Regions from separate parts of the Kitasatospora sp. NPDC101235 genome, predicted to be linked through region 1. Evidence: riboswitches for the same ligand, from Rfam matches in the RefSeq annotation. Region 1 holds a riboswitch; the other holds the start of a gene.
The links. A riboswitch is a leader RNA that binds a small molecule or an ion and turns the genes downstream of it on or off. The one in region 1 is predicted to bind cyclic di-AMP.
Positions count from the first base shown of each region.

Region 2: another riboswitch for cyclic di-AMP. It lies ahead of ACIRRH_RS19940 (hypothetical protein); the one in region 1 lies ahead of ACIRRH_RS25765 (M23 family metallopeptidase).

Region 1 is NZ_JBIWNZ010000016.1:175,301-179,996, reverse strand. Features, by position in the region: gene ACIRRH_RS25780 (sensor domain-containing protein) at 1-147, opposite strand, end outside; gene ACIRRH_RS25775 (GNAT family N-acetyltransferase) at 339-932, opposite strand; gene ACIRRH_RS25770 (hypothetical protein) at 975-1,850, shown strand; gene ACIRRH_RS25765 (M23 family metallopeptidase) at 1,914-2,762, opposite strand; cyclic di-AMP (ydaO/yuaA leader) riboswitch at 2,776-2,934, opposite strand; gene ACIRRH_RS25760 (YiaA/YiaB family inner membrane protein) at 3,130-3,420, shown strand; gene ACIRRH_RS25755 (alpha/beta fold hydrolase) at 3,561-4,388, shown strand; gene ACIRRH_RS25750 (TetR/AcrR family transcriptional regulator) at 4,468-4,696, shown strand, end outside.
Region 2 is NZ_JBIWNZ010000011.1:105,636-110,331, reverse strand. Features, by position in the region: gene ACIRRH_RS19950 (alpha/beta hydrolase) at 1-969, shown strand, start outside; gene ACIRRH_RS19945 (MoaF-related domain-containing protein) at 1,124-1,453, opposite strand; cyclic di-AMP (ydaO/yuaA leader) riboswitch at 1,977-2,132, shown strand; gene ACIRRH_RS19940 (hypothetical protein) at 2,141-3,580, shown strand; gene ACIRRH_RS19935 (hypothetical protein) at 3,644-4,261, opposite strand; gene ACIRRH_RS19930 (hypothetical protein) at 4,364-4,537, shown strand; gene ACIRRH_RS19925 (IclR family transcriptional regulator) at 4,589-4,696, opposite strand, start outside.

The DNA.
Region 1 (4,696 bases):
GACCTCGCGGTAGTAGTACGCCGAGAACGGCGCCCGCCACAGGGCCGGCCGCCGCTCGGTCCGGCGGGCCCGGGCGGGGCGCGGGTCGTCACCGTAACCGCCCGGGACGTCCCACTCCCGGTCCTCCATGCTGCGGCTGCTGCTCATGCTCCCGGCCCCCGGCCCCTCGTACTGTCGGTCGTTCGTCCTGCTGACGGTGTCCAGTCTGACGGACGCGCAGGCCAGGCGTGATCCGGAGGCCTGGCGGATCCGGGGTGGGGTTAACCCCCCTCCGCCGCGATCCCCTCGTTCGGTCCGCCCTGCGTCCGGGCGGCCGCCCCCCGGCCCGTCCGCGGCGTTCAGCGGTCCGGGCCCGGCCTGCGGGCGCCCGGGCCCGGCCACTCGTCGGCGAGCAGCGAGTAGAGGAACGAGTCGGACCAGACGCCGTCCTTGAACCCGTCGTGCCGCAGTCGCCCCTCCAGCCGGAACCCCCGCCCGGTGAGCACCTTGACGGAGGCCTCGTTGGCCACCGCGACCCGGGCGGCCAGCCGGTGCAGGTCCAGGACGTCGAAGGCGAGGCCGCAGAGCAGGCCGACGACCTCGCCCGCGTAGCCGCGGCCCCAGAACTCGCGGGCCAGCACGCACCCGAGGTGGGCGGCCCGGTGCCCGTCGAGGGTGAGCGAGGCCTGCCCGACCGGCGTCGCGTCCTGCGGCTCCTCGGCGTCGGCGAGCCTGGTGACGGCGAGCCGGTAGGTGTCCCGCTCCTCGGCCATCGCCTCCTCCAGGTAGAGCTCGACCTGGTCGGCGCAGGCCTCCCGGCCGCTCGGCCCGAAGGGCAGGTGGCGGGTGACCTCCGGGTCGCCGAACAGCGCGTGCAGCGCGTCCACGTCGCCCTCGGTGTGGTGGTACTCGCGGACGGCCAGTCGCGGGCCGGTGAGTCGTACGGGGACCATGGCTGCCGACCCTATCCCCGCCCGGCGGCTACCGTTCGGACTATGAACGACGAAGACCTGCGGCTCGCCCCGCGCACCAAGGCCGCCGACCTGCTCGCCTGGGCGGCCGAGCAGGGCCGCGCGCCGGTGGCCGAGGGGCCGCTGCGCGCGGTGCTGGCGCTGCTGGAGCTGGGCGAGGGCAGGATGCACGACGGCTGGCCCGAACTGACCTCCGACGCGGTGGAGCACCTGCTGTACGAGCGGCTCCACCTGTACGTCCAACCGGCACCCGAGGAGGACCCGCTCGCCTACGGCGACGCCGTCCGGCTGCTGATCGACCACCAACGGGCGGCCCGGCGGCTCAACGCCAAGCGCCAGGAGCGGCTGCACGCGGAGGCCGAGTGGCAGGGCGAGGTCGCGGCCGGGCTGCTGCGCCGCGCCGACCTGGTGACCTGGCCCCGGCTGTACGCGCTGCTGCTGCACGCGCACGGGGTGGACGTCACGGACGGGGCGGCGGTGCGGGACTGGCTGGCCGGCTTCGGGGAGCTGGCGCAGGAGGAGCGGCTGGCCGCGTACGAGGCGCTGGTGCCGGCCGGCTGGCTGGACGAGCCGGACGAGCAGGGCTGGGGCCCGGGCCGGGTGCTGTCGGTCGGCATGGCCACGGACGGCGCGCGGCGGCTGCTGGAGCAGGGCCTGATGCGGCGCAGCTACCGCAACCTGGCCGAGCTGACCGCGCAGGGGCGGCCGATGCCGGACGAACTGGCCGGGGACTTCGGGCAGTTCGAGGAGGCGGCGGTCGACGCGGCGCTCGACCTGTTCGGCGGGTGGACGGTGCCGGGGCTGCCGCGGCTGCTGGTGACGGAGTTCCCGGAGCTGGCGCCGGAGCCGGGCCCGGAGGAGATCGAGGCGTACCTGGCGCAGCTGCCCGTCGAGGAGTGAGACGCCGCGCAAAGCCCCCGGCCCGGAGCGGGTGCTCCGGGCCGGGGGCTTCGTGCGGGTGCGTCAGGGGTTGAGGCCGCGCTGCTGGAGCCAGGGCTCCGGGTCGACCGGGGCGCCGCCGCCGGGGCGGACCTCCATGTGCAGGTGCGGGCCGGTGACGTTGCCGGTCGCGCCGACCTTGCCGATCTGCTGGCCGGAGGCGACCTTGCCGGAGCCCTTGGTGATCGAGGAGAGGTGGCAGTACCAGATCTCGGTGCCGTCGGGCAGGGTCTCGACGATCCGGTAGCCGTACGAGCCGGCCCAGCCGGCCGAGGTGATGGTGCCCTGGCCGAGCGCGTAGACCGGGGTGCCGGTGTCGGCGGCGAAGTCCAGGCCGGTGTGCAGGTTGGCCCAGTAGCGGGCGCTCTGGCCGTAGTGGGCGGAGAGCCGGTAGTCGTTCACCGGGAGGGTGAGGGCGGCGGCCTTGGCCCGCTCGGCCTCCTCGGCGGCGCGCTTGGCCTCGACCTCCTTGGCGGCGGCCTTGGCCTCCGCCTCCTGCGCGGCCTGGAGCCGGGCGGTCTCCTCGGCGGCGGTGCGCTGGCTGTCGGCCTGGTGCTGGATGCGGGCGGCGAGCGCGAGGCCAGGGTCGGCGGAGAGGGCGACCGGGGTCTCGTCCGGGGCCTCGACGGCGGGGGCGGCGGCCGGGGTCGCCGAGGCGAAGCCGGTGGCGCCCAGGGTGGCGGCGACGGCGGTGACGCCGAGCAGCGGGGAGGCTCCGCGGGTCTGACGCGGCATCCGGTGGCGGTTGGTCTCGGCCTCTGCGCCGAAGGCCTCGGGACCGAAGTCCTCAGGGCCGTCCGCGCCGGGGTGGTCGAGGAGCTGGGTACCGGCTGCGAAGCCGGCCGGGTGTGCCGGGGTGTGCGTCGACGCCACGGGAGGCGCGCTCCTTTCCTTCCTTCGCGCCTACCGGGTTAGCTGACGGGTTCGGAGCAGGAAGGTCTCCTACGGCCGGGCCGGAGCCCCGCCGATTCACCCCAAGGAACGTGGTTCCCCGGCTCCCTGACCTGCCCGGAGGCCGGTCGGCGGGATTAGGCGACGGCGCACGGTGCCGTCTGGGTACGGCGTTGACAACCGTGCTGCGTTATCAAACGTTAATCCTAGGACGCTCCGATTCCAAGCCATCCGTTTGGAGCAGCTCGGTGGAAGGTGATCGGACGTCAACGAACGGCCCCTCATGCACGGCCTCACCTGAGTACCCCTACTCATGTGCGGCCCGGCGGGGCCGCCGCATCCTGACGCCATGAGCGCACCGATGCAGGCCCGCACCACGGCCGCGTACTTCGTCCAGGCCGTCCTCTCCTTCTCCCTGTCGGGCATCGCCCTCGTCGCCGGAATCGTCTACCTGCCGGTCGGCGGATGGACCCGGGCCTTCCTCGGGGTCGGCCTCCTCTACACCGTCACCTCCGCGTTCACGCTGGCGAAGGTGATCCGGGACCGGCAGGAGTCCAGCGAGATGATCACCCGGGTCGACCAGGCCCGACTGGAGAAGCTGCTCAGCGAGCACGACCCGTTCAAGGTCGAGGGGGCCTGACCGGCCCCTTCCCCTTCTCCCGGCCCGCCACCGCGGCCCGTCGCCGACGGTCGCTTGACGGCTAAGGCTATTAGCCTTAGCTTTATGGCTATCGGCAGCACAGCCGATGCCCCGCACCGACGGCCCGAAGGGGACCACCCATGAACGGCACCATCACCCCGAGCACCCGGTACCTGACCGCTCCCGGCGGCCGGATCGCCTTCGACGACACCCGGCAGGGCGACGGCACCCCCGTCGTCCTGCTCCCGGGCATGCTCGACAGCCGGGCCGCGTACCGGCACCTGCGCCCGCTGCTCGTCGCCGCCGGCCACCGGGTCGTCACCATGGACCTGCGGGGCTTCGGCGAATCCTCCGTCACCTGGGACGACTACAGCCCGGCCGCCATCGCCGGCGACGTGCTCGCCCTGCTCGACCACCTCGGCATCGACCGCGCCGTCCTCGCCGGGAACTCGTACACCGGCGCGACCGTCGTCAAGGCCGCCGGGGACGCGCCCGAGCGGGTCGCCGGGATCGTCCTCCTCGACGCCTTCGTCGAGAACCCGCCGCAGGGCGCCCTGATGCGCGGCGTCATGGGCCTGATGGGCGCCGCCCTCGTCCACTGGCCGGCCTCCTGGGGCTTCTACCTGCGCCGGATGGCCTTCCCCGGCGCCAAGCCCGCCGACTTCGACGCGTACGTGGACGGACTGGTCGCCGCGCTGCGCACCCCGGGACGGAAGACCGCCACCCGCGGGTACGTCCACGGCGACTCGGCACCGGTCGGCTGGACGGCCGCGGTGCGGTGCCCGGCGCTGGTGGTCATGGGCAGCAAGGACCCCGACTTCCCGAAGCCGGAGCTCGTGGCCGACCGGCAGGCCGCCGCACTCGGCGCGCGGAAGGCGATGATCGAGGGGTCCGGGCACTACCCGATGGCCGACAACCCCGCGGCCACCGCGGACGCCCTGCTGCCGTTCCTCGCCGAGCTCGGCTGAGCCCCGCCCGCCCCGACCCGCCCGTCCCGCCCGTCCCGCCCGTCCCGCCCGACTCCACCCGTACGGAGAGCCCGAACCCATGCCCCGCGTAGGACTGACCCCCGACCAGGTCGTCGACCACGCCCTCGCCCTCATCGACGAGCAGGGCGCCGAGGCCCTCACCCTGGCCTCCGTCGCCGCCCGGGCCGGGGTCGCCACTCCCTCGCTGTACAAGCACGTCAGCGGCGGCCTCGCCGAACTGCGGCGGCTGATCGCCGTCCGGGTCACCGGGGACCTGGCCGACCGGCTGGCCGAGGCGGCCGTCGGGC
Region 2 (4,696 bases), on a different contig from region 1:
GTCGCGAACAACTACTTCGCCTTCTACAGCAGTTGGGACGACCTGCTGGGCACCGGCGACACCGGCCCCGTGGTCATCCACAACAAGGCGGACGCCTCCGGCCGGCTGATGGTGGAGACGATGGGGCAGGCCGCGGTCAAGGGCGGCGGCGCGATGGGCCGCGAGCCCAGCCAGTCCGGCGAGATCCGCAAGGTCCGGATCGACGGCGCGGTCAGTCGGCTGTCCACCGAGGGCTACGTCTACCTGCCCCCGCAGTACTTCCAGCCGGAGTACGCCCAGAAGCAGTTCCCGGCCGTGATCGTCAGCACCGGATTCCCAGGAATCGCCGAGAACCTGATCACCCGCTTCAACTATCCGGGTGCCGCGCTCAAGCTGCTGCAGGAAGGGCGGATGCAGCCGACCGTCATGGTCCTGGTGCGCCCCTCGCCCGCACTGCCGCAGGACACCGAGTGCGAGGACGTCCCGAACGGCCCGCAGTCCGACACCTACTTCACCAAGGACGTGCCCTCGGCGATCCAGGCCAGCTTCCGGGTCTCCAGCGACCCGCAGGCCTGGGCCTTCATGGGCAACTCGACCGGTGGCTACTGCGCGCTCAAGCTGGCCATGCGCCACCCGGACGTCTTCCCGACCGCCGTCGCCCTCTCCGCCTACTACGAAGCCGCCGACGACCCGACCACGGGCGACCTGTTCGGCGGCAGCAAGCAGCGCCGCGACGAGGCCAACCTGCTGTGGCGGCTGAAGAACCTGCCGCAGCCGAAGGTGTCCGTACTGCTGGCCGGCACCAAGAAGGGCGACGGCAACTACCGGCAGGAGACCGAGGCCTTCGTCGACGCGGTGCAGAGCCCGATGAAGGTCTCGTACAGCATGCTGGAGAACGGCGGCCACAACTTCGAGACCTGGAGCGCCCTGCTGCCCTCCTCACTGGAGTGGCTGTCCCAGCACCTCAAGGTGCCGAACCAGACCGTCTGACGGGGAACGGCACCCGGGGCCGCCCGGACCGCCCGGCGCCTGGACCGCCCGGACCATCCGAACAGGCTGGGGAGAAGACCGAACCCCCGGGGCCACGGCCCCGGGGGTTCGGTCGTTCACGAGCCGTACGGCTCCCGCGCAGCGGTCCCGCCGCTCAGGCCACCCGCTCCAGCGTCCCGGTGTGCAGCTCGCCGACCCGGCCGCCCTCGCCCTCGAAGGTCCAGAAGGCCCGCACCGTCAGCTTGCCGAGGTCCATCACGTGGCTGACGGTGATCCCGCTCTGCTCCGTCCAGCTGACGAAGTAGATCTCCGGCGCGACCTCGGCGACGTGCAGCCGCACGTCCTCCCACTGGCCCGCGGACTCGCCGAGGCCCTCCCAGCGCAGCCGAGTGCCGTCGGCCGAGTAGGTGTTGCGGAAGGCCGCGCCGTTGTCGGCCCGGAAGAGGTAGGTACGGCCGGCGAAGGCGGGCAGGGGCGCGGTCATGGTGGGGCGGGTCCTCGTTCCTGTTCGGTCGTGGCGAGCATCCGGTCGGGCTCGCCGCTCTTGTGCACGGCGGAAGATGTCAGGCTTCCAATTTATCCGACCGGGCGCACTCGGTCAGGCACTCGCCACGGTACGGTCCGGCACCACACAGCCGCCCGGATGTGCGACCGGCACATGGGCAGGAGCGCGCGCCGGTCCTGCCGTCCGGCCATGGGACGTACCCCCACACACCGTCGCCTGGGCGCCGGACGCCGCGAGCCAGGTCAACGCCTGGCTGAGCTGACCTGACCCGAGCCGTCCGCGGCTGTCCGCCCGTCCGCCTGGCCCGCCTTGGCCCTCCCGCTCCCGGAAATTGATCAACTCGACTGCCACGCAGCGTCGTTGATCGACACCACTGTGAGCTGCGCGACAACCTGCCCGTCCGAGTTGTCCGCTCGTGCACGACCCACCTAGCCTGCAACGGTCGTCCGCCCTCGCGGACCCCGCCGCCGGGACGCCGAATCCTGTCCACCCGCCGGCGGGTCGCCGAGCACCACAGAGGACGGGAGCGGGGGAACCAAGGTCAGCGCCCGGCCCGTACGCCAGAGCGTTCGGGCCGCGGCTAGGGGTGAAGCCGCTCCGCAGGCGGCCGGGCGACCTCAGCCCGAACCCGACAGCTCACCTCGCAGGCGTCGCAGAGGTCGTCCCATGCCCAAGCCTGCCAGCTCGACGCACCGGCCGGCGCCCGCGTCCGCCCGCCGCCGCGGACCGCGCCACGCCCGTCCGTCCCACCGCGGACGCAACGCCGCCCTCGCCGCCGCCGGGGCGTTCGCCATCAGCGGCGCCGGGCTGCTCGGTCTGTCGGCGGTCACCGGTGCCCAGGCCGTCACCGCGTCGGCCGTCACCCAGGACCGGCTCGGCCCCGCCACCATGGTCGCGGGCAGGGCCACCACCGCCTCGCTCGGCCTGCACTCCGTGGCCTGCTTCACCGCGAAGACGGTCGGTGTGGGCGTGCGCGACGCGCGCGGCAACAACCTCGACTACCCCGGCAACGCCTCCAACGTGCAGATCTGCCCGAGCGGGGTCGAGTTCACCAGCGGTGCGCGCGCCCTGCCCGCCGGGACGTACACCCGGTTCGGCTTCTGGCAGGAGCTCGGCGGCGCCTGGCACAACCTGCCCTCGCAGCAGCTGGTCGTCTCCGCCGCCGGGACGTCCACCCCGACCCCGACCCCGACCCCGACGCCGAGCGCCGAGCCGACCTCGACCCCGACGTCGACCACCAAGCCGACCCCGACCCCGACGCCGACCGCCGAGCCGACCTCGACCCCGACGTCGACCTCGACCACCAAGCCGACCCCGACCGGCGAGCCGACCTCGACCACCGCGACCACGTCGACCACGTCGGTCCCGGCGCCGAGCACCACCCCGACCCCGAGCACCCCGCCGCCGTCCTCCCCGGTCGCCGGCAAGTCGCTGACCTGGTCGGACGAGTTCAACGGCGCGATCAGCTGGGGCCGGCGCTGGGTCGGCGACAAGAGCACCGCGTACAGGTACGGCGACCACAACCCGGGCGACAACAAACTCGACTGGCTGAACAGGAACAACGTCAGCGTCGCCAACGGGGTCGCCACCTTCACCGCCACGCCCGGCGGGCCGGCCCTGGAGAACGGCAAGCAGTCCTGGAACACCGGGTTCCTGACCACCGAGGGCTCCAGCGAGGGCTTCCGGGTCAAGACCGGCGACTACGCCGAGACCCGGGTCAAGCTGCCCGCCGGCAGCGGCGCCTGGCCGGCCCTGTGGACCTGGAAGAACGGCAACGGCGAGGTCGACTCCTTCGAGTACCACCCCGACAACCCGAACCTGCTGGAGCTGACCAACCACGTCAACCCGGGCAACGCGAGGTACTACACCGACGCGAGCGCCATCGCGAAGGACCAGTGGGTGACCATCGGCACCCACTACGGCGCCAACTCGGTGGACTGGTACGTCAACGGCGTCAAGGTCTTCTCGGACGGCAAGGGCGTCGGTGCCAACTGGTCGGCTTACCTGAACCTCAACCTCTCGGTGTGCGCGGGGCAGTACCACCCCGCGCCGCAGGGGACCGCCCCGATCACCTTCGCCGCCGACTACGTCCGCGTCTACCGGTAGGAACGGGCCACCGGCAGGACGCTCCCGCAGGCCGGGTCGGCCCCACCGGCGGGACCGCGCGACTCAGGAGCCGGCAGTCGTCCCGACCACCGTGATGTCGAACGGCTGCCGGTTGTTGCCCTCGTTCCGGTCGTCCGCGCTGCGCACCACGACCGAGCCGCCGCTCAGCCTGCCCACCGGCAGCCCCGGGTTGAGCCGGACCGGGATGAGGGCGGTCGCGCTGCGTCCCTCCCGCAGTCCGGGCTTGAACACGCACCGCACGGTGCGGCCGTGGCCCAGCACCTGGCAGTCGGAAGGGAAGTACGGCCCCTCGGGGCTGACGCCCTCCGGCAGGGTGACCACGACTGTGAACGGGGAGGCGGTGGTGTCCGGGCCCGCGTTGCCGACGAAGGCGCGGACGGTGGTGGTGCCGCCGGGGGTGGCCGGGTCCGGGGCGGTCCGGACCACCTCCAGGTCGGAGGCGGACGGCCGAGCTGCGGCCGGCGCGGGCAGTGTGGAGGCTTCGGATCCCGCGTCCGTCGCTGCTCCGGGCCTCGCCGGGGCCGGCAGGGTGGAGGCCTCGGGCGTCGCCGGGGCGGGCAGGGTGGACACCGTGGACGCGCCCGTCGCGACGACCTCCACCGCGGGCCGGGGCTCGGGCCGCCGCAGCGCCCAGGACGGGTCGGTGGCCAGCACCGTCACCGCGTACCCCGCCGCCAGGGCCGCGACCAGTCCGGCCCCGCCGGACCCCCGGCCTCTCGCGGCAGGTCGTGCGCCACCGCCCCGCACACCACCGCCCGGTACGTGGCCACCCGGTACCTCACCGCCCCGAACGTCCCGGTGCTGCTGCTCCATCCCCGCTCACCCTGCCTTCGCGTCCCGGCCGCCCGCGCCGTCGCGGGCGGCGTCGGCACCAGGGTGGCGGAGCCGTCGCCGGAGCCCGGGGGCAACCCGCCCGTCGTCCGCCCGAACGGATGAAGCGGCGTTCCGCCCCGACCGGATGGGTCGACAACGGGGGTTGACGGGACGTCAGGGGGCGAGGACCTGCCCCAGCCGGGTCGCGATCCGGTGCATCACCGGGACCAGCGAGGCGGCCCCGGCCTGCTCCTCCAGGGCCCGGATGCGAGCCTCCGGGCC